Regions from separate parts of the Psychrobacillus syltrankelensis genome, predicted to be linked through region 2. Evidence: predicted binding sites of a transcription regulator. Region 2 holds the regulator's gene; the other holds the start of a gene.
What was found. The regulator NrdR, encoded in region 2, represses ribonucleotide reductase genes. The targets are predictions, from matches to a motif close to AACACNATATATNGTGTT.
Positions count from the first base shown of each region.

Region 1: a site for NrdR is predicted at 1,771-1,788, ahead of ACTSKG_RS02250 (vitamin B12-dependent ribonucleotide reductase). Genes of this name have one in related genera too.

Region 1 is NZ_CM144227.1:450,100-453,767, forward strand. Features, by position in the region: gene ACTSKG_RS02240 (rhodanese-like domain-containing protein) at 339-698, opposite strand; gene ACTSKG_RS02245 (lipoate--protein ligase family protein) at 825-1,661, shown strand; gene ACTSKG_RS02250 (vitamin B12-dependent ribonucleotide reductase) at 1,826-3,668, shown strand, end outside.
Region 2 is NZ_CM144227.1:168,726-172,393, reverse strand. Features, by position in the region: gene dnaI (primosomal protein DnaI) at 1-3, opposite strand, end outside; gene ACTSKG_RS00845 (replication initiation and membrane attachment family protein) at 12-1,367, opposite strand; gene nrdR (transcriptional regulator NrdR) at 1,686-2,150, opposite strand; gene speD (adenosylmethionine decarboxylase) at 2,268-2,651, opposite strand; gene ACTSKG_RS00830 (glyceraldehyde-3-phosphate dehydrogenase) at 2,859-3,668, opposite strand, start outside.

The DNA of each region.
Region 1 (3,668 bases), 280 kb from region 2:
GCCCCAAATACATTGCAAGCAGGCCACAGAATATTGCTAGTTTAAAGTCTTATGTTGCTCAAACACTAGTTTCGCCCAAAACACCGAGGAAATAGTGAAGGCAAAAAACACTTAAAAGCCTGCACTTTTCTTATTTATCTTTCCTACTCATTCTGCAGGTGTATACTAAATCAAATAATTATAGTCCACGACTAAAAAAATAAGAGACTCCTGCCAAAGTCATCGATTTTTCTTTTCTTCCTTTCTTTTTTATAAAAAAAAGACTGTAGACAAACTCGCTTCTCAACGAGTTTGTCTACAGTCCTAGTGTCTTCTGTTTATAGAAGTACGCGTATTTATTATTTAGATTTAATCTTCCCAGTCCAAGTTTTGAATCCACCCTGAAGTTGGTTCAAATCAGTACATCCTTTTTTCTTTAAAAACATTGCTGCACGTGCACTTCTTGCGCCACTTTGACAATATAAATATACTGGTTTGTCAGGTCTGACTTCTTTAAAACGTTGTCTCAGTTGTGAAGATGGAATATTTCTTGCTCCAAGAATATGTCCCGCATCAAACTCTTTAGGTTCTCTTACATCGATTAATTGTGCTTTACGATAACCCTCGATAAATTGGTCTTGCGTAAGATTTGTAACGGCTTTTTTTAAACGAAATGCTTGTACACCAGCATAAACTAGTAATACGACAATAACTCCTATAAAAAAGTATAATGTAGTAGGCACAGTCTTTCCCCTTTCTATGTTTCAATACTTATTATAAAAGATTAACTAGATACAATTCAATCTATTTGATAAAATGAATATCGTTGTGAGGAGGAAGAAGTAATGAAAAAGACAAAATGGTATTTTATTAATTCTGGACCTTGTAGTCCATCTTATAATATGGCGTTAGATGAAGCGTTACTTGATTGGCATAGTGAGGGGCTAATTCCACCAGTCATCCGGTTCTACGAATGGAATCCGGCTACATTGTCCATTGGTTATTTTCAGTCTGTAGAAAAAGAAATAGACTTAGAAGCAGTGGAGCGCTTAGGTCTTGGTTTTGTTAGAAGACCTACTGGAGGAAGAGGTGTTCTACATGAACATGAGCTTACTTATAGCGTTATCGTATCGGAGAAGTACCCGGACATGCCTGCAACTGTTACGGAAGCGTACAGGGTTATTAGTGAAGGATTATTAATCGGATTTCAAAAACTAGGTCTAGATGCTTACTTTTCAGTTCCTAACACAGAAGAGCAAAAAATAAATTTAAAGAAACCGAAATCAGCTGTTTGTTTTGATACACCAAGTTGGTATGAACTTGTAGTCGAAGGGAAAAAAGTAGCTGGAAGTGCTCAAACGAGACAAAAAGGTGTTATACTTCAACACGGAGCAATTTTATTAGATTTAGATGAAGATAAGTTGATCCAAACATTTAAATTTTCTTCAAATGAGTTAAGAGATAGGGTTAAAGCGAGTTTGTCGAAAAAAGCAGTCGCTATAAACAAAATTAGTCAAAGTCCTGTAACAATCGACGACTGTAAAATAGCGTTTAAAAATGGATTTGAAGATGCTTTACACATAGAGTTAGTAGAAATTACTTTAAGTGAAGAACAAGAAAAGTATGTGAAAGAGCTGGAACAAAAGCGATATGCAAATGATGAATGGAATTTTAAAAAATAATTATATTTTTTCTAGTTCTTTAGTACATTGACTATTGATACGCTTGGGTTCTTAGACATTCTGTTTATTTGCAAAAAAATACAACATATAGTAACGTAATAAATAACGATACACCATATATGGTATGGTGTATTTTATTTTTTTAATAAAAGGGAGGCAATATGATGGTATTAGCATCTCAGAATAAAAATGCAACCATTAACATTGATCAGTTAAACAAAGACATCGAACAATTTTCACAAGTTCATCCAATTACAGGAGATATGAAAACGACACACAAAGGTGTATCCCGATTAGTAATGATTGACCGATATTCATTCAAGGATACTGAAAAGAAAACGCTAAAAGTTGGAGATTTTGTCGTTCTAACAGTAAAAGCTGATCCCAAATTTCCAGCTCGTGGTTTAGGTTTTATCGTTTCTATTGATGAATCGACAAGAACTGCAGAAGTATTGATCGAAGAGGACTATCGTAGTGCAATAGATGATAGTGACGAGCTTGAAACTGGAATTGTAAAACGTTCTATCAATGTTATTGAAAAACCGTTAGAAGTATTTTATGAACAAATCGCAAAACGTAATGCAACGGGTCTTTCTTCTGTTGAAAAAACGGAAGAAAAGCGTGCTGAGTGGTTCCAAAAGTTCTATGATCAGCTTGTTTCGATGAAATTTATTCCTGCTGGACGAGTATTGTACGGAGCGGGCACTGGAACAGATGTAACCTATTTCAACTGTTACGTAATGCCTTTCGTAGCCGATTCTCGTGAAGGAATTAGCGATCATCGTAAACAAGTAATGGAAATTATGAGCCGTGGTGGTGGAGTTGGTACAAACGGATCAACACTTCGTCCACGAAACACGCTAGCACGTGGAGTTAATGGAAAATCTTCTGGCTCCGTTTCCTGGTTAGATGATATCGCCAAATTAACACATCTTGTTGAACAAGGTGGTTCACGCCGCGGAGCACAAATGATTATGCTTGCTGACTGGCATCCAGATATTGCAGAGTTTATCATTTCAAAAATGCAAAATCCAAGAATTTTACGTTACTTAATCGAAAATACGACTGATGAAACAATTAAACAATTAGCGAAGGACAAGCTTAAATTTAAACCTTTAACAAATCAAGAAGAAGCTATGTACCAAGGAATTGTCAATTATAAAGCTATACCGGGTCTCGGTGGCTTCAGCGATGAAATTATTCGAGACGCAGAAACAAAACTAAGAGATGGAGGAACATATACAGTTCATAATCCTGAATTCTTAACTGGAGCTAATATCTCTGTTACACTGACAGATGATTTCATGAGAGCGGTAGAAGAAGATACAGATTTTGAATTGCGTTTCCCAGCAATTGAAACTTATACTCCAGAACAAATGGCTTTTTATAACAAACATTGGCATGAAGTAGGAGATGTTCGTGAGTGGGAACAGATGGGTTATTCTGTTAGAACATACAGAACAGTTAAAGCGAAAGAGCTTTGGAACTTGATAAATGTTTGTGCAACTTACTCAGCAGAACCTGGAATTTTCTTCATAGATAATGCAAATGAAAAAACAAATGCGAAAGCTTATGGCCAAAAAGTAGTCGCTACGAATCCATGTGGGGAACAGCCGCTTGCACCATATTCGGTCTGTAACTTAGCTGCTGTTAATCTAGCACAATTTGCGAATAAAGAAACTAAGACTGTAAATTTTGAAGCTTTAAAAGAAACTGTAAGCGTTGGTGTGCGCATGCAAGATAACGTAATCGATGCAACACCTTATTTCTTAGAAGAAAATAAAGTACAAGCATTAGGAGAACGCCGTGTAGGATTAGGGGTGATGGGCCTTGCTGATCTTCTCATATATTGTGAAAAAGAGTATGGTTCGGAAGAAGGAAATGTATTAGTTGACGAGGTCTTTAAAACAATTGCGCTTGCTGCATACGAAACATCTGCAGAGCTTGCGAGAGAACGAGGGAGCTTCCCATTCTTAACAGCTGATACAGAAGAAGAAACGCAACGTC
Region 2 (3,668 bases):
CATAATAGCACCTACCTTTCCGTGACGCCTAATTCAGCTAAAAGTTTTTTTCGTTCTTCTTCAATATTTTGAATTCCATTAGTCGATTCCCCGGATTGCTTCGTTTCGCCATCTTTTTTGTAAAACCAATCTGGTACTTTCTCTTCTCGTGTCGGTTTTTTAGTATAGGTTTTCTGCTTCGAACCTTCATTTTTCCATTTCATATATTGTTCATGTTCATTTCTTGCAAGCTCCATCGCTTCTTTTGCTGTTTTGACATCTTTACGCATCCAATGAGACGCTATTTTTTCTGCATAGTTTTTCGTTAATTTCATATCTGTTCGAAGAAGGACATATTGCAATAGAACATTTACTACACCAACCGGCATATTATAGTGCGAAACTAAATGATTTGCTAATTGAACATCAGCAAGTATAGGCTCTTTCCCTTTAGCGATATCCCTTAAGACAGACACAGGTGAAGTAGTTTCTAAATAATGAATTAGTTCTTCTTCTTTTGTCAACGGTGTTTTATTTTCAGAAATAGTTTTTTTAATTTTGGTTACATTTTGGATAATCGGTGCCTTTTTCGATACAGTCAGTTTATAATAATCGGCGCACGCCTTTTTTAATCTTGCTTCCGTAAGATGAAGATCATCATCTAAAGCAAGTATGACAACTTTTTGCATTTCAATTGGATTTAGATTATATAAGAATGAAAGCTTTGCTATTACTTCTTTTGCTTCAATCGTCATCGCAGATTTTGGTACTAGTTGCTCCGACAAACCTTCTTGTAATAATGAAAAATCAAATTCTTCATAATAAAACGGAAGAGAAGTTCCTCTTTTTTTGGATTCATATTCATCATCATAAGAAATTTGTTGGCTATTTTTAGTAGATGGTTTATAGACGTCCATGAAAGTTCTGGAAACGTCTTTAAATCCTTCATTCCAATTGGATAATTGAATGAAGCGATTTCTCAATTGCTTATATGCGTTTTCCCCAATTTTATTAAGTAAAAACATCGACAATAATGGATCTTTTAAAAAGGATTCTGCATCTAATGGAGCAGAAAGTTCATAATAAAAAAAACGAATATCATCTTCTGTCTTTTGCCATGTCCGAAGTAAACCTATTGCCTCCAAAGCAATTCGCGCTTGAAAAATCTTTCCGATAGAAACACCTAACACATTCATCAGTTGATAATGCGGCCATTGTTCACTAGTTTTTAGTTCTCCATCCGCCCACAATGTTAAATACAAACTAATTCCTTCTGCCCCAACTAATGGTTGATAGAATAGAGTTAATAATTGACGATCATAATCTGAAAAAGAATATGGCAGCCGAATCATATACATGTCTGCTGGCTGGAGCTCTTTATATAACATCGACAATTGATCCTACTCTCCTTTGTTTCTTATAAAATAAGAAAGTTACACTTTTTACTTAGTATCTGTCCAGACTCCAGCGCCTTGTCCCTCGGGGTCAAATGTGAAAAAGCTGCTCCTGCGCAAGCTCGTCGCAAACAAGAGCGTTAGTGATGGCTCAAGGAGCTGCCTCCTATGACCCGCACGATGCGGGTCATGTCTGCTTTGCCACAGGATTGGTGAACTTTGCAGACCTACACTTTCCCCATTTTGCTCCTGCGCACAGCTCGTCGCAGAAGATCGTGCCTGTCGGGGCAGACATAGGCGCTTACGCTTTTCTTATAAAGACGGGTTTTTCTTTAATATTTCCTTTAGTTCATCTATAAAAACATTTATATCTTTAAATTGGCGATATACAGATGCAAATCGAACATAGGCAACTTCATCTAACTCTGATAGTTTGTCCATCACCTTTTCTCCGACTTCTTCTGACTTCACTTCCGAATTCCCCATTCTTCTAAGTTCCTTTTCGATCGAAAATACAAGGTTTTCTAACTGATCTAACGCAACTGGCCTTTTTTCGCAAGCACGTATGAGGCCACGCAATACTTTTTCACGACTAAATTCCTCACGGGAACCGTCTTTTTTTACAACAATTAATGGCGTTTCCTCGACTTTTTCGAATGTTGTGAATCGGAATCCGCAATCTTCACATTCTCTTCTTCTTCTAATGGCCTTATTGTCATCTACTGGACGTGAATCGACAACCTTTGTGCCATTAAACTGACAAGATGGGCATCTCATATTAATCTCTCCTATTTCCTAACGTTAATTTGTATACTTATTATAACAATATTCGTCAATAAAATCGAAAAAGCAGAGGAATCTCTTCCTCTGCTCATCATTTTAGCTAATTGTCTATTATGCTTGAACTGTCAAACGTGATTTAGGTACACTTAGTGGACCCATTCCACGGGGCATTTCAATCGTTTCGCGTGTTCCAGCATTAAGAGCATCTGCAATATAGTTAGCTGCAATTGATGGATCTAAATCACCACATGTATACACATCAATGCTCGCATAACCGTGCTCTGGAAAGCTGTGAATCGTTAAATGCGATTCGGAAATAATAACGACTCCACTTACACCTTGTGGCGCAAATTTGTGAAATGCAACTTCTCTGATTTCAGCACCAGATCTTAGAGCAGCATCAACAAAAGTTTGCTCGATAAATGGCATATCGTTAAGTTTGTCGAAATCGCACTCCCATAGTTCTGCAATAATGTGACGTCCCATTGTTTCCAATGTCCGTTTCCCCCTTTGATAAAATTTGGTATAAAAATTTTAAAAATCAAAGTTGACTACCACGGGGGAAAGTTAGTCCAAAGAGGTCCTAACCCTTTAAGTAGTCCGTGTACGTGAAGTACACGATTCTCATTATATGTTGTTTTCATAAATTATGCAACAAATAATAAATCCTCTTTCAAAAAAAGTTGAAAGAGGATATATAAATTAAAGAGCTGAAGCCACTTTTTTAGTTAAATCAAGTACGCGAGCTGAATAGCCCCACTCATTGTCATACCAAGCAAGAACTTTAACTTTACGATTTCCAATTACCATCGTTGTTAGACCATCAATAGTCGTAGAGTTAGTAGTTGTATTGAAATCAATTGATACTAAAGGCTCCATAGTTAAACCAAGAATACCCTTCATCGAACCTTCTGATGCTTTTATAAATGCTGCATTAACTTCTTCTGCTGTAACATCTTTCTGTAAATCTACCACTAAATCTACTAGAGAAACGTTTGGAGTTGGTACACGCAAAGCCATTCCATGCATTTTACCTTTAAGTTCTGGTAAAACAACTGTAAGTGCCTTCGCTGCTCCTGTAGAAGTAGGAATAATAGATTGAGCACAAGCACGTGCACGACGTAAGTCCTTATGCGGATTATCTAAGTTGTTTTGATCATTTGTATACGAATGCACGGTTGTCATAAGCCCATTTTCTATTCCAAATGTGTCATTTAACACTTTTGCAACAGGAGCAAGACAGTTAGTTGTGCAACTAGCGTTTGAAATAATATTATGTTTAGTAACATCTAATTGATGATCATTTACACCCATAACAATTGTTACATCTTCATTTTTTGCAGGAGCTGTAATAATTACTTTTTTTGCTCCAGCTTCTAAGTGAGCTGCTGCTTTTTCCCCGTCATTAAATTTTCCAGTTGATTCGATTACGATATCAACGTTTAATTTTTTCCAAGGTAAGTTCGCTGGATCTCGATCGTTTACGATTTGAACTCGTTTTCCATTAACTAT